DNA from 2 places in the Streptomyces sp. NPDC058663 genome. Region 1 is predicted to be linked to the other one. Evidence: riboswitches for the same ligand, from Rfam matches in the RefSeq annotation. Region 1 holds a riboswitch; the other holds the start of a gene.
The links. Region 1 has a riboswitch for glycine ahead of gcvT (glycine cleavage system aminomethyltransferase GcvT). Riboswitches for the same ligand answer to the same signal wherever they lie in the genome.
Positions count from the first base shown of each region.

Region 1 (15,289 bases):
GGGGAGCCGTTCGGCCGTTGTGGCCGGTCGGCACGGAAGGGGTTGTGCGGCCCTCGCGGGCCACCGGCCCCGTGATCAGCGGGTGCCCTTCGGGTCGAGCGCATCGCGCACCCCGTCACCGAAGAGATTGAAGGCGAGCACTGTGATGAAGATCGCCAGACCAGGCACGATCATGAACAACGGGTCGCTCTGGTAGGTGTCCACGGCCTTGTCGAGCATCTGCCCCCAGGAAGCCGTCGGCGGCTTGACACCGGCGTTCAGGAAGGAGAGTGCCGCTTCGGTGAGGATGTTGGTGGGGATCATCAGCGTCGTGTAGACGGTGATCGGCGCCACCAGGTTGGGCAGCAGTTCCTTGAACAGGATGTACGCACGCCCCGCACCGAGACTGCGCGAGGCCTCGACGTACTCCTTCTCGCGCAGCGACAGCGTCTGGCCGCGCACGATGCGGCCGATGTAGGGCCAGCCGAAGAAGCCGATGACCATCACCAGGATGAAGATGCGGACCGTACTGCCCGTCATGCCCAGGAGGTTGCCCGGCAGCACCGACACCAGCGAGATGATGAAGAGCAGCTGCGGGAAGGCCAGCAGCATGTCCATCACGCGGCTGATGACCGCGTCGATCCAGCCGCCGAAGAACCCGGCGACGATGCCCAGCACCGTGCCGATGACGACCGCGACCATGGCGGCGAGGAAGGCCACCAGCAGGGAGATCCGGGCGCCGTAGACGACGCGGCTGAACACGTCGCGGCCGTTGCCCGGCTCCACGCCGAGCAGGAAGTCCGAGCTGATACCGCCGAAGATGCTGTCCTCGACGCCCGGGGACACACCGAACAGCGGGTCGATCTTGTCCTGGTGGAACTGCTCGGGCGGGTGACCGAGGATGCTCACGATCAGTGGAGCGAAGATTGCCGTCAGCACCAGGAGGACGACGACCACGCCGCCGGCCAGCGCGAGTTTGTCGCGCTTGAGCCTGGTCCAGGCGATCTGGCGCAGTGACCGCCCCTCGACCGACTTCCTTGCAACATCGGCGGCGACGTCGGCGGCAGCGGCCTTGTCCGCGTCCGGCGAGGTGTCGTGCAATGGTGCCGTCATCGTGGTGGGGACCCCTCTCGGCCGACGGTGGTCGGCCCTTGCCCGCCGCTGTGGCGGCTTGGAGCTTGTCGAACACAGGGCGAACGCCCCTTGGTTCGGGGAGTCTTCAACGCGGGCGTACCGACCCGCCAGCCCCCCCGGCCAAAGGATGCGCAACCGTGATGCTCTCTGCGGTTTTCCGCTATCCGGACGGCCCTTAACCAGGGCCGAACAGTGGGCAATTGAGCGCAGTGCCCGACAAGACCGCGCAACTGCTGTCCAGAGCAATGAAATTGGGGCAGACGTGTACTTCACGTCCCCGAGGGTCGAACTGAGCGTGCGGACATGCGAATTGACCCCCAGAGGGGCATTTGCGAGCAGCCGCGGAAAAGAACCCGCTCAGTACGCCCGCGACGGCGGGTAGCCGTACCCCGGCGCACCGGTCGGTGCCGGGGCGTGCGCGTCACGGGTGTAGAAGGGCCGGGCGTTGGCGCGCAGCCACATCCCGACCGGGTCGAGCTCGTCGGTCATGGCGACCGTGGACACCGGCAGACCGTCCGGGACGACCCCGATGGACTGCTGCATCATCGCGCGCACCGCCTCGACCGACTGCCGGCCGGTGTCGTACAGGTCGAGACCGATGGCGAGGTACGGCGCCCCGAGCGCGGGCTGCACCCAGGCCCGGCTGAGCGCGCGCACGGCCGGGGTGTGATGGGCGTTCTGTGCCAGGCGGGCGTAGAACTGCGGGATCTCCAGGGCGGGTTCGGAGATCCGCAGCGGACCGGCGGGCATCCGGTCGAGACCGGTGGCGATGCGCCTGAGGTCGAGCCACGGGATGCCGAGGCCGCCGCCGGGGGCGTGCGGGTTGAGCCAGACGCCCCAGCGGTCGGGAAACAGGGCGCGGGACAGCTCCGCTCCGGTGGCGACCTCGTGCGCCCGGTTCCAGCCGCTGGCGGCGAGTTCCTGGGCGGAGGTCACGCAGGGGGCGTAGCCGAAACCGTCGACCTCCATGTTTCCGTACTGGGCGTCGGGTGATCCGGCGGTGCCGTGCCAGAGCAGCATCCAGAGCTTGCCGTCGACCAGGGCGTGCAGCAGCGCCTCGTACGCGTCGTACCGCCCGGGGGTCACCTGGCGCAGCATGTGCTCGACCTGTCCGGCCGCCGCGGTGCCTGACACGCTCACCCTGGGTCCCGCCCCTCTTCGATCCACCGTGTCGACGCCGGCCGCACACGAACGATTCGCCCCCGTGCGGCGAGGTCATCAAACCAGCTTAAGCGGCAGCACTGACACCGAGCCGGTACCGGTTTCGAAGACTTCTTCCCCGAGGTGCCGGATTCCCGCCGGCCTCAGTGCTCCCTCTGGTAGAAGGGCCGCACCCGCTCCAGCATCCAGTCGGCGACCGGGTCCTGGGCCATGTCGAGCAGCAGCAGGTGCACCGGCCACGGAGCGGACTCGCGCCCGAGCGCCCGGCCGAGCGCGTCCATGGGCGCGTTGCGGTCCGCACCCTCCCACGACGACAGCTGTACGCCGACGAACAGCACGGGCGCGTCGCCCTCGACGCTCGCGAGCGCGCGCCGGGCGGTGACGACGACCGCGCTCTGCTGGAACTCCCCCGCGGCGGCGGCGAGGAAGTCGACCGGTTCGTCCTGCCAGTCCGGCTCGAAGAGCCGCACCCGGCCGCCGCCTGCGGGGCCGTCCAGCGGGGTGCGGCCGGTCCTGCACAGTTCGGCGACGGCGAGCGGCGGCAGCGGGGTGCCGACGGCGCCGCCGGGGTTCACCACGATGCCCAGCTGCGGAGGCAGCCCGCGGGCGAACTCCACGGCGGGCGCCACCGCGAAGGACATGTGGGCGCCCACGCACTGGAGGAACTGCTGCTCGGAGCTGAAGACGGGCACGTACGCCTGTCCTTCGAGCTCGGTGGTGGGCAGGTCGAGCGGGCCGCCGTCGGGGCCGCCGCCGTTCGGCAGCGGGATCCACAGGGGGCTCCGGCCGAGCACCTCGACGAGGCGGGGCCCGGCGGCAGGGTTGCCGAGCGAGGCCGCGAGCACCTCTTCGAGCTCATTGCCGGGCCATCCGCCACCGGCCCCGGCCGGGCCGTGCGAAGCGGCCCCCGGACCGCCGAGGCCGCCCGGACCGCTGAGGCCGCCCGACATGTGGGGGCCGCCCGACACGTGGGGGCCGCCCGACACCCGGGGTCCACCAAGCCCGTGGGGGTCACCCAGGTCCTGGGGGCCCCCAAGCCCATGGGGGTCACCCAGACCCTGAGGTCCACCCGGACTCTGCGGCCCTCCCAGACCCTGGGCCCCGCTCACCCCCTGAGGGCCCAGGGCCCCGCCCGCACCCTCCGTGCCGTACTGCCCCGTCGTCTCCGGTATCTCCACGGACCGTCCCCTTCTCGCCTTCCACCCGTCCCCGTCCTGCGCGCACGACCCTATCCGCGCGGCAGCGGCGCGGGCCCGGCCCCCTCGGCTCCCGGTGCGGCCGACCGCGCCGGGGCGCCCAGGACGTCACACGTCACTCCGCTTCGAACCCGATCTCCTTCAGCACCCCCGCGGCCGTCCGGTCCAGCAGCACCGCCGAGGCGCATCCGGCGGGCAGCCGCTCGCCCTCCGCGTCGCGCACCAGCGTGCCCACGGCCCGCCGGTGCCGGGCGAAGGCGTAACCGGAGACTCCGCGTCCGCGCTCCCGCTGCCCGTCCCTGGCCACCTCGGGCGTCACGTCGAGCAGCACGAGGCGCAGCCCGCGCCCGCGTCGCCGCGCCTCACGCGCCAGCCACCGCCGCACCCAGGTCTGCGTACCGCAGTCGTGCACGACCACGCTCTGTCCGGAGCGCAGCACCTTGCGCAGCCCCGCGTAGTGCGCGACCCGCACGAGGGGCCGGTAGAGGGCGTACGGCAGCCAGCCGGGCGTCCTGTTCTCCCAGCGCTCGCGCACGTCCTGCGAGTCGATGGTGCGCACCCCCGTCGCCGTACGCCCGATCAGCGTGCTCTTGCCGCTGCCGGGAAGCCCGGACACCACGACCACGTCCCCGGCCGCGAACATCAGCCGGTGCGGACTGCACCCGGCCCGCTCGCGCCAGTCGCGCACGACCGGCACCGGCACGGGCCGCGCCGCGCGCACGCCCGGCTTCGCCCCCGTCACACCCGCCGTGGCAATACCGCTGGATTGCTGCAACGCCCTCACCCCTCCCCCTGCTGGGTACCACCTCACCCTTGCCCAAGAAGTGTAAAGAAAAGGTAATGCGGGACAAGCGATTTGCCGACCGAGGGGGGCGTGCACCGAAGGGGGCGTGCAATGATGTGCGCGCCAGGCACCCCCTGTGCACCCCCAACTTCACAACGGCCGTATGAATCCGCGCGGGAGAGTCCGGGGCCGCAGCGCCCGGGACGCCGAAGGAGCAAGCTCCTCCCTTGAATCTCTCAGGCCCCGTACCGCGCGGGCGAGGCAGATCTGAAAAGCGGGCCCTCCCTGTCGACAAGTCGGCATTCGGGGCCCCACCCAAGGTGCAAGCCTGACGCACGCGTTGCGTCGGCGAACCTCTCAGGTTCCGATGACAGATGGGGAGGACAGTCCTCGTCGTCATGCCGTCGTTCTGCCTTGGGAGTCATTTCATGAGCACCACCCGCCGCACTGCCCTCGATGCCCTGCATCGCTCGCTCGGTGCGACCATGACCGACTTCGCGGGCTGGGACATGCCGCTGCGGTACACGTCGGAGCGCGACGAGCACAACGCCGTACGCACCCGGGCGGGCCTCTTCGACCTGTCCCACATGGGCGAGATCACGGTGAGTGGCCCGCAGGCGGTCGACCTGCTGAACTTCGCGCTGGTCGGCAACATCGGCACCGTGGGCCCCGGCCGCGCCCGGTACACGATGATCTGCCAGGAGGACGGCGGCATCGTCGACGACCTGATCGTGTACCGGCTCCAGGAGCAGGAGTACCTGGTCGTCGCCAACGCGGGCAACGCCCAGACCGTCCTGGACGCGCTCGTCGCCCGCTCGGCCGGCTTCGACGCCGAGGTCCGCGACGACCGCGACGCGTACGCGCTGATCGCCGTGCAGGGTCCCGAGTCCCCCGGCATCCTCAAGGCGGTCACCGACGCCGACCTGGAGGGACTGAAGTACTACGCGGGCCTGCCCGGCACCGTCGCCGGCGTCCCTGCCCTGATCGCCCGTACCGGCTACACCGGCGAGGACGGCTTCGAGCTGTTCGTCGAGCCGCAGCACGCCGAGAAGCTCTGGCAGGCGCTGACCGAGGCGGGCGCGGGCGTCGGCCTGATCCCCTGCGGCCTGTCCTGCCGCGACACGCTGCGCCTGGAGGCCGGCATGCCGCTGTACGGCAACGAGCTGACGACCGCGCTCACGCCGTTCGACGCGGGCCTGGGCCGGGTCGTGAAGTTCGAGAAGACCTCCCACGAGTCGGACTTCGTCGGCGTCACGGCCCTGAAGGCCGCCGCCGAGCGCGCCGAGAGCGCCCCGCCGCGCAAGCTGGTCGGCCTGGTCGCCGAGGGCCGCCGCGTCCCGCGCTCCGGCTACCCCGTCGTCTTCGACGGCCGGGTCATCGGCGAGGTCACCTCCGGCGCCCCCTCCCCCACCCTCGGCAAGCCGATCGCCATGGCGTACGTCGACGCCGCCTTCGCGGCCCCCGGCACCGAGGGCGTCGGCGTGGACATCCGCGGCACGCACGAGCCGTACGAGGTCGTGGCTCTGCCCTTCTACAAGCGCCAGAAGTGACGAACGCCGCATACTCGCGGAAGTACCCCCGTCTCATCTGTCAAGACCCGGTTCATCAGCACTCCCCCGCATCCAGGAGAATTCAGCCATGAGCAACCCCCAGCAGCTGCGTTACAGCAAGGAGCACGAGTGGCTCGCGACGTCCGAGGACGGCGTCGCGACGGTCGGCATCACGGAGTTCGCGGCCAACGCGCTCGGTGACGTCGTCTACGCCCAGCTCCCTGAGGTCGGCGAGAGCGTCACCGCGGGCGAGACCTGCGGCGAGCTGGAGTCGACCAAGTCCGTCAGCGACCTGTACTCCCCGGTGACCGGTGAGGTCGTCGAGGCCAACCAGGCCGTGGTGGACGACCCGTCGCTGGTGAACTCCGCCCCGTTCGAGGGTGGCTGGCTGTTCAAGGTGCGCGTCACCGCGGAGCCGGACGACCTGCTCTCCGCTGACGAGTACTCCGCGCTCTCCGGCAACTGACACCCCTAGGGACTCGCCTGATGTCGCTTCTCAACTCCTCCCTCCACGAGCTGGACCCGGACGTCGCCGCCGCCGTCGACGCCGAGCTCCACCGCCAGCAGTCCACCCTCGAGATGATCGCCTCGGAGAACTTCGCTCCGGTCGCGGTCATGGAGGCCCAGGGCTCGGTCCTCACCAACAAGTACGCCGAGGGCTACCCGGGCCGCCGCTACTACGGTGGCTGCGAGCACGTCGACGTGGTCGAGCAGATCGCGATCGACCGCATCAAGGCGCTGTTCGGCGCCGAGCACGCGAACGTCCAGCCGCACTCCGGCGCGCAGGCCAACGCCGCCGCGATGCACGCGCTGATCAAGCCGGGCGACACGATCATGGGCCTGAACCTGGCCCACGGCGGTCACCTGACCCACGGCATGAAGATCAACTTCTCGGGCCGTCTCTACAACGTGGTGCCCTACCACGTGGACGAGACCGGCGAGGTCGACATGGACGAGGTCGCCCGCCTCGCCAAGGAGTCCCAGCCGAAGCTGATCGTGGCCGGCTGGTCCGCGTACCCGCGCCAGCTGGACTTCGCCAGGTTCCGCGAGATCGCGGACGAGGTCGGCGCGTACCTGATGGTCGACATGGCGCACTTCGCGGGCCTCGTCGCGGCCGGGCTGCACCCCAACCCGGTCCCGCACGCCCACGTGGTCACCACCACCACCCACAAGACCCTCGGCGGCCCGCGCGGCGGCGTGATCCTCTCCACGGCCGAGCTGGCCAAGAAGATCAACTCCGCGGTCTTCCCGGGTCAGCAGGGCGGTCCGCTGGAGCACGTGATCGCGGCCAAGGCCGTCTCCTTCAAGGTCGCGGCCTCGCCGGAGTTCAAGGAGCGCCAGCAGCGCACCCTGGACGGCGCCCGCATCCTGGCCGAGCGCCTGGTGCAGGCCGACGTCACCGAGCACGGCGTCTCGGTCCTCTCCGGCGGCACGGACGTCCACCTCGTCCTGGTGGACCTCCGCAACTCCGAGCTGGACGGCCAGCAGGCCGAGGACCGCCTCCACGAGGTCGGCATCACGGTCAACCGCAACGCCATCCCGAACGACCCCCGCCCCCCGATGGTCACCTCGGGCCTGCGCATCGGCACCCCGGCGCTTGCCACCCGCGGTTTCCAGACGGAGGACTTCACCGAGGTCGCCGACATCATCGCGGCGGCCCTGAAGCCCTCGTACGACGTCAAGGCCCTGTCGGAGCGCGTCTCGGCCCTCGCCGACAAGCACCCGCTTTACCCCGGCCTGAAGTAATTCGGTCCGGTTACGTAGGCTTCATCTGGGCGTCGCGTGGTAGGCGACTCCCAGCAATACGTAAATACGGGGCACCGCGCACACTGGACAGTGAGCGCGGTGCCCCGCCCCTTGCCCCGGCCTCCCGGCCGGGACGAGCCCGCGCACCTGTTCCGCCCTGTTCTGCCCGACGGACAACGGCGTCCGCCACCTTTTTGAGGAGTTCTGCTGTGGCCATCTCGGTCTTCGACCTGTTCTCGATCGGCATTGGCCCGTCCAGCTCCCACACGGTGGGCCCGATGCGGGCCGCCCGCATGTTCGTGGGACGTCTCAAGAAGGACGGCCTGCTCGCCCAGACCACCGCCGTACGGGCGGAGCTCTTCGGCTCGCTCGGCGCCACCGGGCACGGCCACGGCACCCCCAAGGCCGTCCTGCTCGGCCTGGAGGGCCACTCCCCGCGCACCGTCAACGTCGAGACGGCCGACGCCGAGGTCGAGCGCATCCGCGCCACCGGCAAGCTGCGCCTGCTCGGGACGGAGATCGGCTCGGCCCACGAGATCGACTTCGACGAGCCCAACGAGCTGATCCTCCACCGCCGCCGCTCCCTGCCGTACCACGCGAACGGAATGACCCTCTTCGCGTACGACGCGGGCGGTGCGCCCCTGCTGGAGAAGACCTACTACTCCGTCGGCGGCGGCTTCGTCGTCGACGAGGACGCGGTGGCGGGTGAGAACCCGATCGTCCCCGACGACACGGTCCTCAAGCACCCCTTCCGCACGGGCGACGAGCTCCTGCGCATGGCGAAGGAGACCGGCCTCTCCATCTCATCGATGATGCTGGAGAACGAGAAGGCCTGGCGCACCGAGGAGGAGATCCGCGAGGGCCTCCTCGAGATCTGGCGCGTCATGCAGGCCTGCGTCTCGCGCGGCATGTCCCGCGAAGGCATCCTCCCCGGCGGCCTCAAGGTCCGCCGCCGCGCCGCAAACTCGGCCCGCCAGCTGCGCGCCGACGGCGACCCGAAGGCGCACGCCATGGAGTGGGTCACCCTCTACGCGATGGCGGTCAACGAGGAGAACGCCGCGGGCGGCCGCGTGGTCACCGCCCCCACCAACGGCGCCGCCGGCATCATCCCCGCCGTTCTGCACTTCTACATGAACTTCGTGCCGAACGCCGACGAGGACGGCATCGTCCGCTTCCTCCTCGCCGCCGGCGCCATCGGCATGCTCTTCAAGGAGAACGCCTCCATCTCCGGCGCCGAGGTCGGCTGCCAGGGCGAGGTCGGCTCCGCCTGCTCCATGGCGGCCGGCGCCCTCGCCGAGGTACTCGGCGGCACCCCGGAGCAGGTCGAGAACGCCGCCGAGATCGGCATGGAACACAACCTCGGCCTCACCTGCGACCCGGTCGGCGGCCTGGTCCAGATCCCCTGCATCGAACGCAACGGCATGGCCGCCGTCAAGGCCGTCACCGCCGCCAAGATGGCCATGCGCGGCGACGGCAGCCACAAGGTCTCCCTCGACAAGGTCATCAAGACCATGAAGGAGACGGGCGCCGACATGAAGGTCAAGTACAAGGAGACGGCCCGGGGCGGTCTTGCGGTCAACGTCATCGAGTGCTGAGAAACAGCCACCCGAGGAGGATCACCGCAAGGGCGGGGGTGCGGTTCCGCGCCGGCTACGCCCATGGTCGCCCCGCAGAGATCAAGATCCGGGTCTCCCGCGGGCTCGGCTGCACCTGGATACCGACCGGTCCGCGCGCGACCTGACGACCTGGCTGCCCCGGTCCCCTTGACCGGACCACGAGGGCAATGGCGCACGGTGTTCCGTGAACGGCAGGCCTTCGACGAGGAATTGGCTGCCGGTGAGGTCGACGACCCGGGCCAGTACCGGGGGCGGATGGTGCAGTCTGAAGGCGCCGCCGGCATCGACGGTCTGCTGCGAGACGACCAGGAACGCGTTGAGGGCGCTCACGTCGCAGAAGGTCACGGTCGTGAGGTCGACGTCGATGACGCGGATGCCCTCGCGCAGGCACTTCTCCACCGACGCCCGGACCAGCGGGACGGTGTCCAGGTCGATCTCACCCGCCAGCGTGATCAGCGCGCGGTCCCCCCGGTCGTGCCGGTAGGCGTTCAACTGTGGCAGGGACACGGCTCCTCGATTCACATTGCGTCAGCCCTTGTGCTGTCGGTCACGGATTCACCTGGCGTCAGGCCTGGCGCTCACGGTCATGGCGCGGCCGGCCGTAGCGGCGCTCTCTGGCGTACCGGCGCCCCCAGTGGTCCTCGCGGTTCCGGTGGTCCCGGTACTCCTCGTAGTCCCGGTAGCTGCCGCGGCGGTGGTGCCGCTCGTTCCGGCCGTACCGGAGCAGGCCGAACACCAGGACGGCGGCGGCCACCCACCAGAGCGAGTTCAGGAATCCCAGACCGAGAAGAACGGCGAGGACGAGAAGGAGAAGCAGCTTCACGAAGGCCCTCCCGGCGCGGAGAAGTGCTGGCAGCCGGGGCTGGGGCCTGACCCCATAGCGTAGCGCCATCGAGCGTCCTCCGGTGGCGGCACGGAGACACGGCTACTGAGGTGGGCGCAGAAACCCTCGCCGCCCGGCCAGGACACGCCCCCTCCTGCCGTCCGGCCGGATCGCGGGTCCCCGTCCCCATCTGGCCCGAACCCCCGGCAGCATGAGCGTTCGACCAGCGGCCCTGGCCCCGGCGGCACCGCATCACGATCGCCCCCTCGCAGGGTGCAGCGCGCGCTTCAGCCCCCGGTACCGGCCCTCGGCCCGCGCCGGGAAACGCCCGCCGCGCGCACCCGCCTCCCTCACGGCAACAGGCCTTCGCCTTCTCAACCTCCTTTTAGAGCAGGGGCGTTGACATGACCGAAGGCGAGGCGTTCACTGACAGGTACGGCACAGGCCCGTGCCACCACGCACCGTCACGGTGCGCGGCGCATCGTCTGTCCGCTTCGCCCGGACCCCGCGGAAGCCAGGAACGTACCGTTCGCTTTCCGGAGGCCCGCCCATGCCGCTGTGGATCCCGCTGCTCCTCGCCGTCCTGCTCTCCTCCGGATTCGGTTTCACCGCGCGGCAGTTGCGCCGCCGCTTCGCCGCTGTCGCCCTCGTCCTGTGGCTCGCCGGATACATGGCGCCGGGACGCGACCTGCCGAGGCCCGCCCACCCGTGACAGGGGACAGCCGGGCGCCGCCCCTCGGCAGCATCCGCACCCCGTACCGCAAGGAGAATCCGATGCTGCACTCCCCCCACCGGCCCCCCAAGTTCGAGCAGGAATTCGCGACGTCGCGTGGCCGGCCCATCGTGGTGGACGGCCGGACGGTGCACCTCACGTTCGGCACTCCCGTCGCATGGGCCACGGCGCGGGTGACGCTGCGCTTCGTGGCGTACGTCCGTCGCCCGGTTCAGGGCGTCTGCCTCGACATGTCGGAAGGAGACCTGCTGATCAACGGCTTACAGGCGTCCGGGATCACTTTGTGGGCCGACACCACACCGCCGCTCGTCCACCTCGAAATCCTGAAGCCCGCAGCCGTCCCGGCGACCCTGAACGTCTGGAACTGCTGGCGCGACGAGCGCGGAGTCCGCCACTCCTGGACCGGCAACGCCGGCTTCCTCCTGACCTCACCCACCCCCACCTCGCACCGCTTCGCGTGCAGCGACGGCCTGGGACCGGCCGACTTCAGCAACCTCGTGCTCACTGTCGACATCGAACCCAGGGCTACGGTTCTCGGCCTGGGCCCGTTCACGCCGCCCGCGCACGCATCGCGGCGGTGAACCGGCCCGCCCCTGCCGTACCCCCGGTCACCGCCGGGCCAGACAGCGCTCGCCGCCGGTCCCCGGCCGGTAGGGCAGTCCGTAGTGGTGGAAGACCGCTTCCTCCTCCCCGGCCGGCAGTACGTCGTCCATGCCGATCGAAGGGGCCTCCTTCACCAGCGCCTTCGCGTACGACACCCTGAGATATCCGGGGCCCACGACCGCCTCCGTGAGGGGAACGAAGACCAGGCGGTGACGGGTCGGCAGGCCGGTGCGCAGAGTGGCCATGGCCGGTTCGTCGGTGGTGGTGTCGACGTAGACCGCTTCCAGTACGCCGATCTTGTGCGAGTCGGGGTCAAGGACGTCAAGTCCGCGCCACTCCCGTACGTCCGCCGCATGAATCATGATCGCTCCCTTGACCTGTCCTACGGCCGGACCGGCATGTCGTACCGCCGGTCCGCTGTCGTGCGCATCCGCTACGGAAAGCGGCGGAGCGCGCCTTCGCCCTCCCCGGCGGTCCGGGTGCCCGCGCGGCGGCGCCCCAACCGCCCGAGGGCCGTTCTCCCGTCTCCCTGCCGCCTCTTTCATCCGCCTCGGCATGCCCGGCCCCTCCGGCACCAGGCGCCGTTGACAGGGTGAAATGCCGGGCGTTGACTGACGGCAAGACACGACACGGCGTGACGATGCCGCTCCGGACTTTCCGGGCGATGGCGCTACGGATCTTCCGGGCGACGCATGCCGCTTCTCACTTTCGCCCGGTCCCCGTGGAATTCCGGAACGCTCCCGCGATGCGGAGGCCCGGCGAGGGTGGGTCCTCCTTCTCGGCCCGGTAGGCGACCAGGCGAAGGCTGCCTGCACGCACCGACCTCACATCGCCCCGGGCGGCGCCACGCCCCGCGCAGACGTCGCCCGCCGCTCCCAGCGCACCGTCCAGGTACCGCCCCGCACCACCCGACGGGAAGCAGCCACTGATGCACTACGACCAAGAACGCGCACAGCAGCCCCAGACCGGCCCCCCGGGCGCCGTACAGCAGCGCGCCCCGCAGGCCCCTGACGCCCCACAGGTCCCCGGCGCCCCGCCCGGCACACCTGGTACCGACCCGGCCCACCCCCCGCGCGACCCAGTTGCCCCGGGGCTCCGCAGCGACCCCACCAAGAGCGCCGTCCTGCTTCCGCAGGGCGACCGGGACAAGCTCACCCTCCGCCTCCAGCAGGCGCTCAACACCTTCGTCGCCGACCCGGGCAAAGCGGTCCAGGAGGCCGACAGCGTCTTCGACGAGACCGTCACCCAGCTCACCGAGACCCTCGCGGAACGGCGCCGCACCCTGCGCGCGGCCTGGCAGGACCAGAACCAGGAGGTCGACGCGCCGACCGAGGACCTGCGCCTCGCCCTGCGCCACTACCAGGAGTCCACGGAACATCTCCTGCGCATGTGAGAGTCACCGGCGGCACGTTCCTTGCGCCACGACCTGGCGAGACCCTGACGCCGGGCCTTGACCTGGAGTGCTCTCCAACAAGCAGACTCCCCTCCGAAGCGCTGAGCACGCAGTGCCCAGCACCAGGCGCGTGGCCCGAAACCCGGGCCACGGAAGGGGAGTTCGCATGTCCACCGCCACATCCGCCAACCCGCCCATGCGCTACCGCACCCTCGGCACCGACCCCACCACCCGCCGCGAGGTCAGCGTCCTGGCCCTCGGAGCGATGCTCTTCGGCACGTACACCGACGAGAGAACGTCGTACGAGATCCTCGACAGGTACGCCGAGGCCGGCGGCACCTTCCTCGACACCTCGAACACGTACTCCTACTGGCACGACGACAGCCAGGGCGGCCAGAGCGAGCGGCTGCTCGGACGCTGGCTGCGCAGCCGGGGCGTCGCCGACCGCATGGTGGTCGCCACCAAGGTGGGCGCCCGCCCGCAGGCCCCGGGCACCGGCTTCATCGACAACCCGGAGGGCCTGTCCGCGAAGACCGTCCGGGAAGCCGTCGAGCGCAGCCGCGACCAGCTCGGCATCGAGAAGATCGACCTGCTCTACACCCACATCGAGGACCGCACCGTCGAACTCGCCGAAACCGTCGAGGCGTTGGGCGCGACGGTTCGGGAGGGGGCCGTCGGCCTCCTCGGCGTCAGCAACCACCCCGCCTGGCGGATCGAGCGCGCCCGCACCCTGGCGAGGGCGGCCGGACTGCCCGGCTACGAGGTCCTCCAGTACCAGCACAGTTATCTGCGCCCCCGCTTCGACGTCCCCACCCCACTCTTCCCCGAGGGCAGCCTCGGCCACGTCGGCCCGGACCTGGCGAGCTATCTGCTCGCCGAGCCCGACCTGACACTGGTGGCGTACTCCCCGCTGTTGGGCGGCGCGTACGTCCGCGAGGACAAGCCGGTGCCGGACGACTACGACCACCCGGGCACACCGGCCCGCCTGGCGGTGCTGCGCGACATCGCGGCGGAGACCGGTGCAACAGTCAACCAGGTGGTTCTGGCCTGGCAGTTGGGTCACCAGCTGCCGCTGATCCCGCTCGCGGGTGCCTCATCGGTTACCCAACTGAACGAAACCCTCGGTGCATTGGCCCTCGAGCTGTCACCCGAGCACCGGACCCGCCTCGACGCGACCCACTGACCCGACCGAGCCACACCGGCGCCGGCGCGGCGGCCGGCCCCCACCCGGCGGCCCTCACCGCACGGCGTACTCCCCGAGCGCCCCCTCCAGCATCCCGAAGACCGCACGCCCCGCGTCCGCCGCTTCGGCGGCGATGCGGTCGTTGTCCAGCCCGGACAGGGTCATGTCGAGCACGCACTGGAACAACACCCGGTGTGCACCGCCCAGTTGAACCGCGGCTGCCCGAGGCACGAGGTCGCCGGTGTCGGCCCCGGTCTCCGCGGCGAGGACCCCCTCCAGGGCCCGCTCGCGCTGGTCGTGCAGATCGCGAAGCCGGGCGAGCAGGGTCGGGCTGTCCGCGATCATCCGCGCGAACACCGGCCCGGAGAAACCGATCACGGGATCGCGCCGCTCCACCCCCGCCAGGAAGTCCCGCCGCAGGGCCGCCAGCGCGGACTCCCCCGGCCCCCTCTCCCGCACCGTGCGCGCGAGACCGGCCACGAACTCCTCGTGCCGGTCGAGCGCCATGTCCTCCTTGCGGGCGTAGTAGTTGGTCACGGTCTTCTTGGCGACCCGGGCGGCGGCGGCGATGTCGGCGATGGTGGTCGCCTCGAAGCCGCGCTCGACGAACAGCCTGGTCGCGTGGTCGGAGATCAGCTGTCTGGTCTCCTGCTTCTTGGACTCGCGGAGTCCTCCGGAATCGATGGCCATACGAGAATCATACCTCCGACATAACTTTACCCTTGACGCACTCAACCACTGCGGCTAACTTTACGTCCATCGTAAGTTTTCGACACGGAGGTATGCATGACCACATTCGACGCAGGCACCGAGTTCGACCGCCAGGTCGAGGCCCTGCTGGGCCTCGGCTACGCCGAACTCTCGGGCAGGTCAGGAGCCGCCTTCCGCGAGCTGCTCGAACCTCTGCGCGCGCCGGTGCTGAAGCGTGCGTCGACGATGGCCGCACCGTCCGACAGCCATGTCCCCTTCGTCGTGGTCGTCACCCGCGCACTGGTACCGGTCGAGGAGTCCGTCCCGCTGACGACGCTGGCCGGTAGGTCCACCAAGCCCGGTGTCATCGAGCGCTTCTACAAGCCTGGCGAGCTGGAACAGTTCGTCTCGATAGACGCGCTCGGACTCCCCGAGGGCGAGGCGTACGTCGTCTTCGATGTCGAACGCGGCGAAGAGTTCTGCGACGTCGTGCCGCTGGACGCCATGGCCACACTCGCCTCCCGCGGCCGTACGGGTCTCACGATCGAGGAAGGCATCGCCCTCCTCACCCTCTTCCCGGAGACCCTCGCGAAGAACAAGTGCTACTCCCTCTCCGGCTCCCGCCTCGGCACCAAGGACAAGCGGGTCCCGGCCCTCTGGATCAGCAAGGGCGCCCCCAAGCTGGGCTGGTGCTGGGA
Region 1 is NZ_JBHXRV010000003.1:374-15,662, reverse strand. Features, by position in the region: gene ACFWVV_RS02935 (ABC transporter permease) at 76-1,092, opposite strand; gene ACFWVV_RS02930 (enhanced serine sensitivity protein SseB C-terminal domain-containing protein) at 1,471-2,253, opposite strand; gene ACFWVV_RS02925 (enhanced serine sensitivity protein SseB) at 2,418-3,224, opposite strand; gene ACFWVV_RS02920 (AAA family ATPase) at 3,586-4,254, opposite strand; glycine riboswitch at 4,419-4,515, shown strand; gene gcvT (glycine cleavage system aminomethyltransferase GcvT) at 4,683-5,804, shown strand; gene gcvH (glycine cleavage system protein GcvH) at 5,893-6,270, shown strand; gene glyA (serine hydroxymethyltransferase) at 6,291-7,550, shown strand; gene ACFWVV_RS02900 (L-serine ammonia-lyase) at 7,760-9,145, shown strand; gene ACFWVV_RS02895 (STAS domain-containing protein) at 9,227-9,673, opposite strand; gene ACFWVV_RS02890 (hypothetical protein) at 9,732-9,989, opposite strand; gene ACFWVV_RS02885 (hypothetical protein) at 10,540-10,701, shown strand; gene ACFWVV_RS02880 (hypothetical protein) at 10,764-11,303, shown strand; gene ACFWVV_RS02875 (PRC-barrel domain-containing protein) at 11,331-11,687, opposite strand; gene ACFWVV_RS02870 (hypothetical protein) at 12,254-12,718, shown strand; gene ACFWVV_RS02865 (aldo/keto reductase) at 12,915-13,901, shown strand; gene ACFWVV_RS02860 (TetR/AcrR family transcriptional regulator) at 13,956-14,591, opposite strand; gene ACFWVV_RS02855 (DUF5701 family protein) at 14,688-15,289, shown strand, end outside.

Region 2 (15,289 bases), on a different contig from region 1:
GCGGTTCGGGGTGCACTCGGCGATGCCGACCGCGCAGGCGCGGAGGCTGGCGCCGAACGCGGCATATCTGGTGCCGCGCTTCTCCCTGTACCGGGCGGTCAGCGACCAGGTGATGGAGCTGCTGGGGCGGTTGTCGCCGCTGGTCGAGCCGCTGAGCCTGGACGAGGCCTTCGTGGACCTGGAGGCGGGCGGCACGGCCGATGACGCCGAGTCCGCGCGGGCGGTCGGGGAGCAGCTGCGCAAGGACATCCGTACGGTCACGGGGCTCAGCGGGTCGGTGGGGCTCGCGGGGTCCAAGATGCTGGCCAAGATCGCTTCCGAGCAGGCGAAGCCGGACGGGCTGGTGCTGATGGAGCCGGGCACCGAGCGCGAGCTGCTGGCTCCGATGTCGGTGCGGATCCTGCCCGGGGTCGGTCCGGCCACCGGGGACCATCTGCGGCGGGCCGGGATGACGACGGTGGCCGACCTCGCGTCCGCGGGCGTGGACGAGCTCGTACGGCTCCTGGGGAAGGCGCACGGGGCCTCGCTCCACCGCATGGCTCTCGGGCTGGACGACCGGCCCGTGGTGGCGGAGCGGGACGCCAAGTCGGTGTCGGTCGAGGACACCTTCGACGTGGACCTGCACGACCGGGTGCGGGTGCGCGGCGAGGTGGAGCGGCTGGCCGAGCGGTGTGTGCAGCGATTGCGCGGGGCGGGGCGGTCGGGGCGGACCGTGGTGCTCAAGGTGCGCCGGTTCGACTTCTCGACGCTGACGCGGTCGGAGACCTTGCGCGGGCCCACGGACGACCCCGGGGTGGTGCGGGAGGCCGCGGCGCGGCTGCTGGAGGGTGTGGACACCACGGGCGGGGTGCGGCTGCTGGGGGTGGGGGTGACGGGACTGGCGGACTTCACGCAGGAGGACCTGTTCGCGCAGGCCGCTGCCCGCGAGGCGCTGGCGGCAGCGGAAGCGCAAGCAGGAGGCGGTATGGGCGCGGGGGCTCTGGTGGGGGCCGCGGAGGCGGCCGAGGGCGAGGGCGACGTGGAGGTACTGGGCGGCGCGGCTTCGGAGGGCCCGAAAGCGGGTGACCAGGCTTCGGGTGGCGCCGAGGCGGGGCTGGGCGGCGAGCTGTCGGCGGCGGCACAGGCCCAAGAAGCGGCTGAGCGGCGATGGCATGCGGGGCACGACGTGCGGCATGCGGAATACGGGGCAGGGTGGGTGCAGGGGAGCGGTGTGGGGCGGGTGACGGTGCGGTTCGAGGAGCCGGGGTCGCGGGTGCCGGGGCGCGTGCGCACCTTCCGGGTGGACGACCCGGAGCTGGAACCGGCGGAGCCCTTGCCGTTGGTGGGAACGGAGCCGCGGGAGGCGTGAGAGGGGGCTGGGGCCTGGGGGTTTGGCTTCTGGCGTGGGGGCCTGGCGGTTCGCGGAGAGGTGGTTGTGGTTAGTTGTCGTCGCCCGCGAGGGTGCCGAAGTCGCGGTCCGGGGGCGTGGGGGCCGGGGAGTCCAGCCCATAGTGGCGGTAGAGCTGGAGCTCCTGCTCGGGGGAGAGGTGGCGGCCCACGCCGAAGTCGGGGGCGTCCTTGATCAGGGACTTCTCGAACGGGATGCGCAGGGTGTTGCCGACGAGGGTGCTGGGCTCCAGCGGCACGAAGGCGTCCCGGGAGAAGAGTCCGGTGCGGACGGCCGCCCACTCCGGGGTGCCGGTGGCATCGTCCAGATAGACCTCGTCCACCGTTCCGATCTTGTTGCCGTTGCGGTCAAGTGCCTTGCGGCCGATCAGGCTGCGCGGATCGACGTCGGTCTGCACGGTCCCTCCAACTGGTCGCCACTCCTGCATGAACCCCGTAAAACACTACGAAAGTGCAGATTCGGGAGGCTGGCCACTCGAGGGATCGGGGCGGGAGTGCGCTGGTAGGCTGGCCAATGGCTGCTGACCCCGTGCGGGAGAGTCCTTCGAAGAGGAATGTGTCGGAGGCGCCGAAGGAGCAACTCCTCCCCGGAATCTCTCAGGCCCCTGTACCGCACGGACGAGGTCACTCTGGAAAGCAGGGTGGAACACGTACACGGCGCAGGCCGGGGCGTGGACCATCCTCACCGACGGTGAAAGTCGGGACATCCGCGCTCTTGATGTCCTGGTGAAGCTCTCAGGTTGAGATGACAGAGGGGGAGGCCGTCCGGGCGCCCGTGCCGTGGTGCCCCTCGCAGGTCGTGTCAGACCAGGAGGCCTTCCGCAGATGACCGCCAACCGTATGTCGCTCGAAGAACTCGAGCGTGGCATCCCCTTCGAGCACCGTCACATCGGACCCGATGCCGAGGCTCAGGCGAAGATGCTGGCGCAGGTCGGTTACGGGTCGCTCGACGAGCTGACCGACGCCGCCGTACCGGATGCCATCAAGAACGCTGCGGCCCTCGGGCTGCCGGAGGCGCGCACCGAGCAGGAGGTGCTGGCCGAACTGCGTACCCTCGCCGACCGCAACCAGGTGCTCGCCCCGATGATCGGGCTCGGGTACTACGGGACCTTCACCCCGCCGGTCATCCTGCGCAACGTGATGGAGAACCCCGCCTGGTACACGGCCTACACCCCGTACCAGCCGGAGATCTCGCAGGGCCGGCTGGAGGCGCTGCTCAACTTCCAGACCATGGTCGCCGAGCTGACCGGGCTGCCGACCTCCGGGGCCTCGCTGCTCGACGAGGGCACCGCGGCCGCCGAGGCCATGTCGCTCGCGCGCCGGGTGGGCAAGGTCAAGGACGGCGTCTTCCTGATCGATGCTGAAACGCTTCCGCAGACCATCGCCGTGATCCGGACGCGCGCCGAGCCGACCGGTGTCGAGGTCGTCGTCGCGGACCTGTCCGAGGGCATTCCGGCCGAGATCGCCGAGCGCGGTGTGTTCGGCGTGCTGCTGCAGTACCCGGGCGCCTCCGGTGTCGTGCGCGACATCAAGCCGGTGATCGACGCGGCGCACGAGCTCGGTGCCGTCGTCACCGTGGCGGCCGACCTGCTGGCACTGACGCTGCTCACCTCGCCCGGCGAGCTCGGCGCGGACATCGCGGTCGGTACGACGCAGCGCTTCGGTGTGCCGATGGGCTTCGGCGGACCGCACGCCGGATTCATGGCCGTACGCGAGAAGTTCGCGCGCAGCCTGCCCGGTCGGCTCGTGGGCGTCTCCGTGGACGCGGACGGGAACAAGGCGTACCGCCTCGCCCTGCAGACGCGCGAGCAGCACATCCGCCGCGAGCGGGCCACCAGCAACATCTGTACGGCGCAGGTCCTGCTCGCCGTCATGGCCGGGATGTACGCCGTGTACCACGGCCCCGACGGGCTCAAGGGCATCGCCCGGCGCACCCACCGCTACGCCGTGATCCTCGCCGAGGGGCTGCGGGCCGGCAAGGTCGCCCTCGCGCACGACGCGTTCTTCGACACCGTGACCGCGCAGGTGCCGGGCAAGGCCGCGCAGATCGTCGCCGCCGCCCGTGACCGCGGCGTCAACCTGCGTCTGGTCGACGCCGACACCGTCTCCTTCGCCTGTGACGAGACCACCCTGCGGGCCCAGGTCGACGCGGTGTGGGCGGCCTTCGGGGTCGAGGCCGACATCGAGGCACTGGACGAGGCGACCGCGGAGACGCTGCCCGAGGCACTGTTGCGGACCGACGAGTTCCTGACGCACCCGGTCTTCCACCAGCACCGCTCCGAGACCGCGATGCTGCGTTACCTCCGCAAGCTGGCGGACCGCGACTACGCGCTCGACCGCGGCATGATCCCGCTCGGCTCCTGCACCATGAAGCTGAACGCGACGACCGAGATGGAGCCGGTGACCTGGCCCGAGTTCGGGCAGATCCACCCCTTCGCGCCGGTCGAGCAGGCAGACGGCTACCTCACCCTCATCCATGAGCTGGAGGAGCGCCTCGCCGAGGTCACCGGGTACGACGCGGTGTCCATCCAGCCCAACGCCGGTTCGCAGGGCGAGCTCGCCGGACTCCTCGCCGTACGGGCGTACCACCGCGCCAACGGCGACGAGCAGCGCACCGTCTGCCTGATCCCGTCCTCCGCGCACGGCACCAACGCCGCCAGCGCGGTCATGGCCGGCATGAAGGTCGTCGTGGTGAAGACCGCCGACGACGGCGAGATCGACGTCGAGGACCTGCGGGCCAAGATCGAGCAGTACCGCGACCAGCTGTCGGTGCTGATGATCACCTACCCGTCCACGCACGGAGTCTTCGAGGAGCACGTCGCCGACATCTGCGCGACCGTCCACGAGGCCGGCGGCCAGGTGTACGTCGACGGCGCCAACCTGAACGCGCTCGTCGGCCTCGCCAAGCCGGGCAAGTTCGGCGGCGACGTCAGCCACCTGAACCTGCACAAGACCTTCTGCATCCCGCACGGCGGCGGCGGTCCGGGCGTCGGCCCGGTCGGTGTGCGTGCGCACCTCGCGCCCTACCTGCCCAACCACCCGCTGCAGCCGTCGGCGGGTCCCGAGACGGGCGTCGGCCCGGTCTCGGCCGCTCCGTGGGGCTCCGCGGGCATCCTGCCGATCTCGTGGGCGTACGTACGCCTGATGGGCGGGGAGGGCCTCAAGCGCGCGACCCAGGTCGCCGTACTGGCGGCGAACTACATCGCCAAGCGTCTGGAGCCGCACTACCCGGTCCTCTACACCGGCCCGCACGGCCTCGTCGCCCACGAGTGCATCGTCGACCTGCGCCCGCTGTCCAAGGCGACCGGCGTGAGCGTGGACGACATCGCCAAGCGGCTCATCGACTACGGATTCCACGCGCCGACCATGTCGTTCCCGGTCGCAGGAACGCTCATGATCGAGCCGACCGAGAGCGAGGACCTCGGTGAGCTGGACCGGTTCTGCGACACGATGATCGCCATCCGCGGCGAGATCGAGAAGGTCGCCGGCGGCGAGTGGCCCGCCGAGGACAACCCGCTGCGCAACGCCCCGCACACGGCCGCCGCGCTCGGCGGCGAGTGGGACCACGCCTACAGCCGCGAGGAGGCGGTCTTCCCGGCCGGGGTCTCGGCCGCCGACAAGTACTGGCCGCCGGTGCGCCGGATCGACGGCGCCTACGGCGACCGCAACCTCGTCTGCTCGTGCCCGCCGATCGACGAGTACGACAACTGACGCACGGTGGCGGGCGGTTGACGGGACGCTGAACTGCGTCGGGGCCGGTGCGGAGCGGATGCTCCGGGCCGGCCCCTCGTCGTGCGTACTGTGCGCCCGCCGCTTGGTCCGCGGCGGGCTGTCAGGCAGCGTGACCGCGTCCGGTCAGGCCGCGGTGGCCACGTCCAGCGGGCGGTGCGGCGCGATGATCTGCCCGTTGGGCAGCAGCTCGCCGGTGTCCTCGAAGAGCAGGACGCCGTTGCACAGCAGGCTCCAGCCCTGCTCCGGGTGGTGGGCCATCGGACGGGCGGCCTCACGGTCGGCGGATTCGGCGGACGGGCAGAGTGGCTGGTGCTGGCACATGGATGGGTTCTTTCGCTGCGTCGTGGTGGTGAAGGTGGTCCCGCGGCTCGAATCGGTGTTCATGGCCGCCCCCCGTATCAGTTGGTCCGGTCCCAGTGTTGCCCCACGGGCGTCGATCCGCAGGGATTTCACGGCAGCACTTCTTATTGGGTGAGGACGCGTCACCCGTGCGGACGGTTCAGTCCAACTGCCCCTCTCTTCGGGTGGTTCGGGATGGCCCGGGTGGGCTACTCCGGATGGGGTATCCGGGCAGCGCCGTGCCCCGCGCCGGGGCGGCCGGGGCGGGGCACCGTACGCGAACAGGGTCAGGCGGGCTGGCCGAGGAGCGGGGCGGCCGGGGCCGGGGCGGGACGCAGCCGCAGGGAGAGCACGGGCAGCAGGTCGGCGACGGTGCACGGGCGGTGCGCGGCGATGCCGGGCGGGGCGGGGGCCAGCGGCACCAGGACGTCGGACGGGGCGGGAGCGCCCGCGGTGGCGTCCGCGGTGGGATCGCCGTGCAGCCACAGGGTCAGCATGTACAGGGCGGGTATGGACAGCAGTCGCGGCTGGTAGGCGGTGGGCATGGACTCGGCGTGGCGCAGTGCCCGCTCGGTGGAGCTCAGGTAGGGACCTTCGAAGAAGTGCGAGAAGGTCCAGCCGTCGGGGGTCAGGACGGTGTCGGCCGCGGCCACGGCCCGGCCGGCGTCCCGGATCAGGAACCGCCAACCCGTGAGCCGGGTGTGCGGCGGTCGGCCCCCGACGGTGATCTCGTCCCAGACGTGCACAGGCAGGGGCAGTTCGGCGGTGAGCGGCCCCTGGTGGGAGCGGAGGGCCGGGGTGCGGGGCTCGCGTACGGCGGTGGGGGAGCCGAGTGCCGCGAGGACGCTGCGCAGGGCGGGCGCGGGAGCCGGGGGTACGTGCAGCGGCATGGTGGGTCGCCTCTCGCTCGGGAGACACGGTGAAGCCTGGGAAGTGCGGACGACGCTGTCAGCGGTGCGGGGCCGGAGGAGGCCTTGGGCGGGGGCCCGGCGTCAACTCTCCGCCTCGTTCGCGGAGTTTATACGACACGTGTTCACATCGCGTTTCAGCTAGCTGTCCGGGATATTGCGAGCAAGGCGGTATTCAGCCTTTCCGCATGCCCTTCCGGCACGGGAAATCACCCGATTGGTCCGGTCCCCGGAGGGCTTATCCCAGGTGCCGACGACCGGAGCGGTCGGCTTGAAGTCGTCGGCGTTTATGACCACTTTGCCGGGGCCGGTAACTGCACCCTGCACCTTGCCTGCGGAATGTGCCTGGGCGAATTCGTGTCGAGCGTACTACGTGCCTGGTGCGGGCGGGGCGTTATGGATCAGCCCGCCGGGGCATCATCGACCGTGAACACACAGGTGCAGCGGCCGTTGCCGCAGGCTCTCCCGTTCCAGGAAGGACGCTTGATGGGTGAGAAGGTCGTGGCAGACGGGTTCGATCTGTCGGACCGGCAGAGGTACCGGCGGAAGCTCCACGAGTGTCTGGAGGGGCTCGGGAGGCTCCTGGAAGAGAAGCGGTTCGACAAGCCGAAGAATCTTATGGGGCTGGAGATCGAGCTCAATCTTGCGGGCCCCGACGGGATGCCGAAGATGATGAATGCGGAGGTCCTCGAGCGCATTGCGAGCCGTGATTTCCAGACCGAGCTCGGGATGTTCAACCTGGAAGTGAACATTGTCCCGCACCGGCTGGGCGGGCGTGTTCTCGATCAACTGGCGGAGGAGCTGCGGACCGGGCTCGGCTATGCGCACAGGAAGGCTGCCGAGCTCGATGCGGGAATCATGATGATCGGCATTCTGCCCACGCTGGGGCAGGACGACCTGGTGCACTCGAACCTCTCCGATGTGGACCGTTATGTGCTGCTCAACGACCAGATCATGGCGGCCAGGGGCGAGCACTTCCAGCTGGACATCGAGGGTGTCGAGCGGCTGACCTGCACTTCCGCGTCGATCGTGCCGGAATCGGCGTGCACCTCCGTGCAGCTGCACCTCCAGGTGACGCCGGGGCGGTTCGCCGATGTGTGGAACGCGGCGCAGGCGGTGGCCGGCGCGCAGATCGCGGTGGGGGCCAACGCGCCCTTCGTCTTCGGCAGGGAGCTGTGGCGGGAGTCGCGGCCGCCGCTGTTCACCCAGGCGACCGACACCCGGCCGCCGGAGCTGGTCGCGCAGGGGGTACGCCCGCGGACCTGGTTCGGGGAGAAGTGGGTGGACTCCGCGTACGAGCTCTTCGAGGAGAACCTGCGCTACTTCCCCGCGCTGCTGCCGATCTGCGACGAGGAGGATCCGTTGCGGGTGCTGGACGACGGCGGGGTGCCGAGCCTCCACGAGCTGGTGCTGCACAACGGGACCGTGTACCGGTGGAACCGGCCGGTGTACGGGATCGCCGACGGCGTGCCGCACCTGAGGGTGGAGAACCGGGTGCTGCCGGCCGGGCCGACGGTCACCGACGTCATCGCCAACGCCGCCTTCTACTACGGGCTGGTGCGGGCGCTCGCAGAGGACTCCAGGCCGGTGTGGCGGCGGATGGGGTTCGAGGAGGCCGAGGCGAACTTCGACGCGGCGTGCCGGTACGGGATCGATGCCGAGCTGGTGTGGCCGCGGGCGGGGCGGGGGTCGGGGACGCAGCGGGTGCCGGCGGTGAAGCTGGTGCGGGACGAACTGCTGCCGCTGGCGGCGGCGGGGCTGGATGCGTGGGGGGTGGAGGCGGCGGACCGGGACCGGTATCTGGGAGTGATCGAGGAGCGGTGCCGGAGGAAGGTGAACGGGGCTTCGTGGCAGGTGGAGACGTACCACCGGGCGGTGGAGGCGGGGCTGGGGCGGGAGGCGGCGCTGGCCGCGATGACCCGGCGGTATGGGGAGTTGGCGGGGGAGGGGGAGGCGGTGCATTTGTGGCCGGTGGGGTTTCCGGGGCAGGGGTGAGGGGGCGGCGGGCGCGGGGCGGGGGAGTGGTGTGGGTGGGGTGGGAGTGAGTGGCTCCGTCCAGCCCGGGGCCGGGGCCCGGGGCCGGGGGCCGGGGTGGGCCGGGGCCCAGGGTTCGGCTCCGCCGGGGGCCGCCCCCTTGCCCGCCCGTTCCGCCCCCGGGGGGCGGCCCCGCCGCCCAAGGGGGCTGGGGCAATGGGCGTCCGAGGGAGCTGGGGTAATTGGGGCGGTTTTGGCGCCCGAGGGGGGTGGGCGCCCCAGGGGGCTGGGGGTGGGTGGGGGTTTGGGGTGGGGGTCGGGCAAGCTGTGACTGGCGTGTGCGATCTTCGTGCCTGGGGGCGAGTGCCTTGGGTGCGGGGGGCGGGATGAGGCGGGACCACCCAACTGGAGGTTGAAGTGCGAGCGGATCCGGGGCAGACGGCCGGAGTGTCGCCCGAGGGGCCGGTTCCGCGGCGTGAACAGGTTCTGAGCCGCAGGGTGCTGGGCACCGAACTGCTGCTCGTGCTGGCCCTCTCACTGGGGGCGAGCGGCGTTTCCGCCCTGATCCGGTTCATCGGTGCGGTCACCAGGCCGGGCGGGCTGAAGGACCAGGCGGCGAACCTGAACAGTTCCGCCGCGCCGGGCCGGCCGTGGCTCGATCTCGCCTGGCAGTTGTTCAGCATCTCGACCGCTCTGGTGCCCGTGGCACTGGTGGCGCATCTGCTGCTCAGGGAAGGGAGCGGACTGCGTGCGATCGGCTTCGACCGGCTGCGGCCGTGGTCGGACCTCGGGCGCGGGACGCTGGTCGCTGCGGGGATCGGCAGCGCGGGGCTGGCCTTCTACCTGGTGGCCAATGCCACCGGATTCAACCTGACCGTGGTGCCGGAGTCGCTCCCCGAGGTGTGGTGGAAGTACCCGGTGCTGATCCTGTCGGCGATCCAGAACTCGGTGCTGGAAGAGGTCATCGTCGTCGGCTATCTACTGCGCCGACTCGGCCAGTTGGGGTGGACGCCGATGGCCGCACTCGTGGCGAGTTCGGTACTGCGGGGCTCGTACCACCTCTACCAGGGGGTGGGCGGCTTCATCGGCAACGTGGTGATGGGCGTGGTCTTCGTCCTGCTCTACCGGAAGTGGGGGCGGGTGGGGCCGCTGGTGGCGGCCCACGCGCTGCTCGACATCGGGGCGTTCGTGGGGTACGCGGTGCTGGCGGGGAAGGTGGACTGGCTGCCCACCCTCTAGGTCGGGGGAGTGGCCTGCTGGCGGTGCTGGTGCTGGTGCTGCTGCTGGCGCGGTCGCGGCCAGGTGGGTGGGCGATTCGTGCTGGGGTTGGCCGGTGGCTAGTGGGCGCCAGGGAGTGGGTGCAGGAGCTCGCCGTCGACCACGGTGACCGCGTGGCCCGTGAGGTGGGTGCGGTCGCCGTGCACGGAGGTACGTACGAGGCCGGTGCGGGCGCCGCCCTGGAGCCCCGTGAGTTCGGTGCGGCCCAGACGGGCGGACCAGAACGGGGCAAGCGCGGTGTGCGCGCTACCGGTCACCGGGTCCTCGTCGACGCCCACGGCCGGGAAGAAGCAACGGGTGGCGAAGTCGTAGCCCCTTTCCGGGTCCTCGGCCCGCGCGGTGGCGATGACACCCCGGCGGGAGAGACCGGCCAGGGCCCGGAGGTCCGGGTCGAGGTTCCGTACGTCCTGCTCGGAACGGCATTCGACCAGCAGGTCGCCCACGAGGTCACCGGTGAAGTGGATGCTGAGGGGCTCAGTGCCAAGGGCTTCGGCGAGGCCGGGCGGCGCCTCCACCGGGATGAGAGGAGCCGTGGGGAAGTCCATGGTCAGGGAGCCGTCGGGGCGGGCCGTGGTGATGAGGACACCGCTGCGGGTGGTGAAGCGGACGGTGCCTGTGGCGATGCCCGTGGTGCGGAGGACGTGGGCCGTGGCCAGGGTGGCGTGGCCGCACATGTCGACCTCGGTGGTGGGGGTGAACCAGCGCAGGGCCCAGTCGGCGTCCTTGTCCTCGCCGGGCGCGAGGGGGTGGGCGAATGCCGTTTCGGAGAGGTTGAGTTCGGTGGCGACCTGCTGGAGCCAGTCGGCGTGGGGGAAGGCGGGGTCCTCCAGGAGGAGTACTGCGGCGGGGTTGCCGTGGAAGGGGGTGGAGGTGAAGGCGTCGACGGTTCGGATGCGCATGGGGAGAGGGTAGGGGGGTGGGTCGGGGAGAGGGGTAGGGCCAATTCGGGTTGGGTGGAGTGGGGGTGCCGGGTGGGGGGCGGAGGGTGGGGCGGGGGTTCGGTGGGGCGGGCGGGCTCCGGTGCGGCAGGACCGGATTGTTCGGCTCCGCCGGGGGCCGCCCCCTTGCCCGCCCGTTCCGCCCCCGGGGGCGGCCCCGCCGCCCAAGGGGGCTGGGGGCAAGGGTGTGGGCGGCCCCGTCGCCCAAGGGGGCTGGGGTGCAAGGGTGTGGGCGGCCCCGTCGCCCAAGGGGGCTGAGGGGGAGGGGGTGGGGGTTGGGCTTAATGGGTGGTTGTGGGGAGGGTGTTGGGGTTTGGGGGGTTAGGGTGCTTCGGTTCGCAGTTGGGGCTGAGGAGGCGTTGTGGCCGTGTTTATGGTGCAGTTGGCCGAAGGTGTCGATGATGTGGTCGAGGCACAGGCGGCCGGGCGCATCAAGTCGGGGGAGATCGTGCTGGAGGCCGCCGACGCCTCGGGCAAGCCCGTTCGCATCAAGACCTATCGGCCCGACGCGGTGACGGCGGTGTTCCGGCGCGGGCCGGGGGACTCCGGGAGCTACGGATGGATTCCGCAGCCCGCGAGTGGCACCTGGTGGTGTTACTGAGGCGGTGGCGGTGCCCCCGGGCGGGGGTGAGGCCCGTTCCATGAGGTCGATGGCGGGAGCGGCGGTGGTGGCGGTGCCGGGGGCCGTGCGGGTGAGCGGGTGGCCGGCCGGGGCGGGGCATGGTGCTTCGTGCGGTCCTGGGGCGCGGTATTAGAGTGGAGTCTTTGCGCCCAGTGGCACCTCGGTGCGCCTAAGGAAACGGTTCCATGTCCTCCCTGTCCCTGCCCCGCCCGTCCCGTCCCGACTGGCTGGCCTCCCCGCGAGTGTTCCGTACCGAGGTGCTCGGCGGTCTTGTGGTCGGGCTCGCGTTGATTCCCGAGGCGATCTCTTTCTCGGTGATCGCGGGGGTCTCGCCCAGCGTCGGGCTGTTCTCCGCGGTGATCATGGCCGTGGTGATCTCGTTCGTCGGTGGGCGGAAGGCGATGATCTCCGCGGCGACCGGGGCCGTCGCGCTCGTGGTCGCCCCGCTCAACAAGGAGTACGGCCTCGGCTATCTGGTCGCCGCCGTGATCCTCGGCGGGATCATGCAGGTGGTGCTGGGGGCACTGGGGGTCGCGCGGCTGATGCGGTTCGTGCCGCGCAGCGTGATGGTGGGGTTCGTCAACGCGCTGGCGATTCTGGTCTTCATGGGGCAGTTCCCGGAGCTGACCGACGTTCCCTGGGCGGTGTATCCGCTGGTCGTGGGCGGTTTGGTGCTGACCGTCCTGTTTCCCAGGCTGACCACCGCGGTGCCCGCGCCGCTGGTGTCGATCGTGATCCTCACGCTGATCACGGTGGGGGCGGGCATCGCCGTACCGACGGTGGGGGACCGGGGTGAGCTGCCGTCGTCGTTGCCGGTGCCGGGGCTGCCTCAGGTGCCGTTCACCATGGACATGCTGACGACCATCGCCCCGTACGCCTTCGCGCTCGCCCTCGTCGGGCTGCTGGAGTCACTGATGACGGCGAAGCTGGTCGACGACATCACCGATACGCACTCCAACAAGACCCGCGAGTCGATCGGGCAGGGCGTCGCCAACATCGTGACCGGGCTCTTCGGCGGCATGGGCGGCTGCGCGATGATCGGCCAGACGATGATCAACGTGAAGGTGTCGGGGGCACGAACCAGGCTCTCGACCTTCCTGGCGGGCGCCTTCCTGCTGGTGCTGTGTCTCGCCCTCGGGCCCGTCGTCTCCGACATTCCGATGGCGGCGCTGGTCGCGATCATGGTGCTGGTGTCCGCAGCGACCTTCGACTGGCACTCGGTGAGCCCGAAGACACTGCGGCGGCTGCCGCTCGGCGAGACGCTGGTCATGCTGATCACGGTGGCGTGCGTGGTCGCCACCCACAACCTTGCCATCGGCGTGATCGTCGGGTCCGTCAGCGCGATGGTCATCTTCGCCAAGCGGGTCGCGCACCTCGTGGACGTGGTGCGGAGCGCGGACGGCGGGCGAGCCGTTTACACCGTCACCGGTGAGCTGTTCTTCGCGTCGTCGAACGACCTCGTCTTCCAGTTCCGGTACCGGGACGACCCGGACGAGATCGTGATCGACCTGTCCCGGGCGCACATCTGGGACGCCTCGTCCGTGGCGGCCCTGGACGCCGTCGAGACAAAGTACGCGCGGTACGGCAAGACCGTCACGGTCACCGGGCTCAACGAGACGAGCGCGGCGATGCACGGGAAGCTGGCGGGGAAGCTCGGCTGAGCCGGTGGCCGGTGGCCGGTTCCGGGTTCCGGGCAGCCGTCAGGCGGTGGGGGCCGCCGGCTTCCGGCAGCAGTCAAACAGCCAGGGCCGCCAGCTTGCGCAGCGACTCCTGGAGGGCCGTGGTCGCCGAGTCCTTGAGTTTGGCCGCCATCAGGGACACGGCCGCGCCCGTGAACTCGCCGTCGATACGCGCCAGTGTGCCGCCCGCGTCGGTGGGGGCCAGGGAATAGCGCATGGCCAGGTTCACACCCATGGGGCCCTTGCCGCGGACGGTGAGCAGCCGGTCCTGCTCCAGTTCCTCGACCGTCCAGGCGACCTCCGCGGGAAAGCCCATCAGCTTCAGGTTCTCCTCGTACGTCGCCCCGACCGCGAGGGTGTCCGGGCCGCCCTTGGGGAACGAGGTGTGCGTGGCGTTCCACTGGGCGTACGTCGTGAAGTCGGTCATCCGCTCCCAGATCCGGCCGGCCGGTGCTTCGATGCGTGCCTCTGCGCTGACCTCGGCCATGGGGCGGTTCCTTCCGACGGGATGCCTGATCCGACCACTGCGCGGTGCCTGACCGGGAATGCCGGATGCCTGCCCGGTGCCTGCCCGGTGCCTGACCGGTGTCGCGGAACGTAGCGGAACGGCCGCGAACATTCCATACTGATGAGCCGTCAGGCCGAGTTGCTCCTCAGGGAAGATTCAGCTGATCTCCTCCGCGAGGAGGAGAATCCGGGCCGCCGTGCCCACCTCCGGTGGGATGCCGGAATGCTCCCCCGCGCGGATGCCCGGGGAGGGCCCGTGATGATGGGGTGGAGGGGTGCAAAGCCCCCTCCGACGGGTCTCCGATTCCGGAGAGACCGTCCCACTCAGTGCAGGCATCGAGACCGGACTCACCGACGAGATGGCCAGGACGGTCGCGGGCGCACGCCGCCGGGCGCTGCGTGACGGCGACCGTCAGATCGACACCGCCCATCTGCTGCACTCCCTGCTGGAGGCCGACCCCGAAGCCCGCGCCGCGTTCCCGGACGGGGAGCAGGTGGCCAAGGTGCTCGGCTATCTCGTGCAGCGCAGCATCGGCTACGGACTGCGCTGGCAGGCCGGTGCGGAGGGCATGCAGGGGTCGGCCCTCCTCACGGGCTGGTCCCCCGCGGCCGTCACGGCGATGGAAGTGGCCCTGGAGCGGGCGGTGAAGCGTACGGACCCGCGCGCCGGGGGTGCCGATCTACTGGCCGCGCTCGCGGCCGATCCGGACTGCCGGGCCGTGGAGGTGCTGCGACGGGCCGGAGTGGATACGGAGCTGCTGGTGGAACGGCTGGGAGACGCCGAGGCCCGCCGGGCCTGACGAGAACGGCAGCGTGCACCGGCCTCCGGGGGGATTTGCGGCGGTATGCCGAGGCCGCGTCTCGACAGGTGTCATCCGGGTGAAGGTCCTGACTCCACCTGGCATGATGTGCCGATGCACGCTCAGGGGAGGAGCGTCGGCCTGGGTCTTGCCCTGGTCTCGGCGCTCGCATTCGGTGGTTCAGGTGTCGCGGCCAAGCCGCTGATCGAGGCGGGGCTCGACCCGCTGCACGTGGTGTGGCTGCGGGTGGCCGGCGCGGCGCTGGTGATGCTGCCGGTCGCCTGGCGCCACCGCGACCTGGTGCGGCGCAAGCCCGCGCTGCTCGTGGGGTTCGGCCTGCTCGCCGTGGCGGGCGTGCAGGCCTTCTATTTCGCCTCGCTCTCGCGCATCCCGGTCGGCGTGGCCCTCCTCATCGAGTATCTGGCGCCCGCGCTGGTGCTCGGCTGGGTGCGGTTCGTCCAGCGCAGGCCGGTGACCAGGGCCGCCGCCGTGGGCGTGGTGCTCGCGGTGGGCGGGCTGGCGTGTGTGGTCGAGGTGTGGGCGGGACTCTCCTTCGACGTGCTGGGACTGCTGCTCGCAATCGGGGCCGCCTGCTGCCAGGTCGGCTACTTCGTGCTGTCCGACCAGGGCGGGGAAGGCGACGACGCCGCCGACCCGCTGGGCGTCATCGCGTACGGGCTGCTCGTCGGCGCCGCCGTCCTGACGGTGGTCGCCCAGCCGTGGGGCATGAAGTGGGAACTCCTCGGCGGTACCGCCGACATGGGCGGCACCCCGGTGCGGGCCTGGCTGCTGCTCGGCTGGATCGTGCTGGTGGCGACCGTGCTCGCGTACGCCATGGGAGTTGTCTCCGTGCGCAAGCTGTCGCCGCAGGTCGCCGGAGTGGTCGCCTGTCTGGAAGCGGTCATCGCAACGGTGGCGGCATGGGTGCTGCTGCGGGAGCACCTGTCGCTGCCGCAGATCGTGGGCGGGGCCGTGGTGCTGATCGGTGCTTTCATCGCGCAGTCGTCCACACCGAAGGCGCCCGGCGAGGGGCCGGTGGCGGGCGGACCCGGCCCGGCGCGGGACGGTGGGGTCCAGGATGCGGAAGGGACATTGTCCGCCGGACGGATCGCGCCTTAGGGTGGCG
Region 2 is NZ_JBHXRV010000065.1:19,864-35,152, reverse strand. Features, by position in the region: gene ACFWVV_RS33815 (DNA polymerase IV) at 1-1,348, shown strand, start outside; gene ACFWVV_RS33810 (PRC-barrel domain-containing protein) at 1,419-1,814, opposite strand; glycine riboswitch at 1,909-2,009, shown strand; gene gcvP (aminomethyl-transferring glycine dehydrogenase) at 2,212-5,097, shown strand; gene ACFWVV_RS33800 (DUF5999 family protein) at 5,242-5,439, opposite strand; gene ACFWVV_RS33795 (hypothetical protein) at 5,745-6,347, opposite strand; gene ACFWVV_RS33790 (glutamate--cysteine ligase) at 6,852-8,360, shown strand; gene ACFWVV_RS33785 (CPBP family intramembrane glutamic endopeptidase) at 8,757-9,578, shown strand; gene ACFWVV_RS33780 (PhzF family phenazine biosynthesis protein) at 9,677-10,516, opposite strand; gene ACFWVV_RS33775 (hypothetical protein) at 10,917-11,156, shown strand; gene ACFWVV_RS33770 (SulP family inorganic anion transporter) at 11,363-12,838, shown strand; gene ACFWVV_RS33765 (SRPBCC family protein) at 12,912-13,343, opposite strand; gene ACFWVV_RS33760 (Clp protease N-terminal domain-containing protein) at 13,639-14,163, shown strand; gene ACFWVV_RS33755 (DMT family transporter) at 14,278-15,282, shown strand.
Region 2: another riboswitch for glycine. It lies ahead of gcvP (aminomethyl-transferring glycine dehydrogenase); the one in region 1 lies ahead of gcvT (glycine cleavage system aminomethyltransferase GcvT).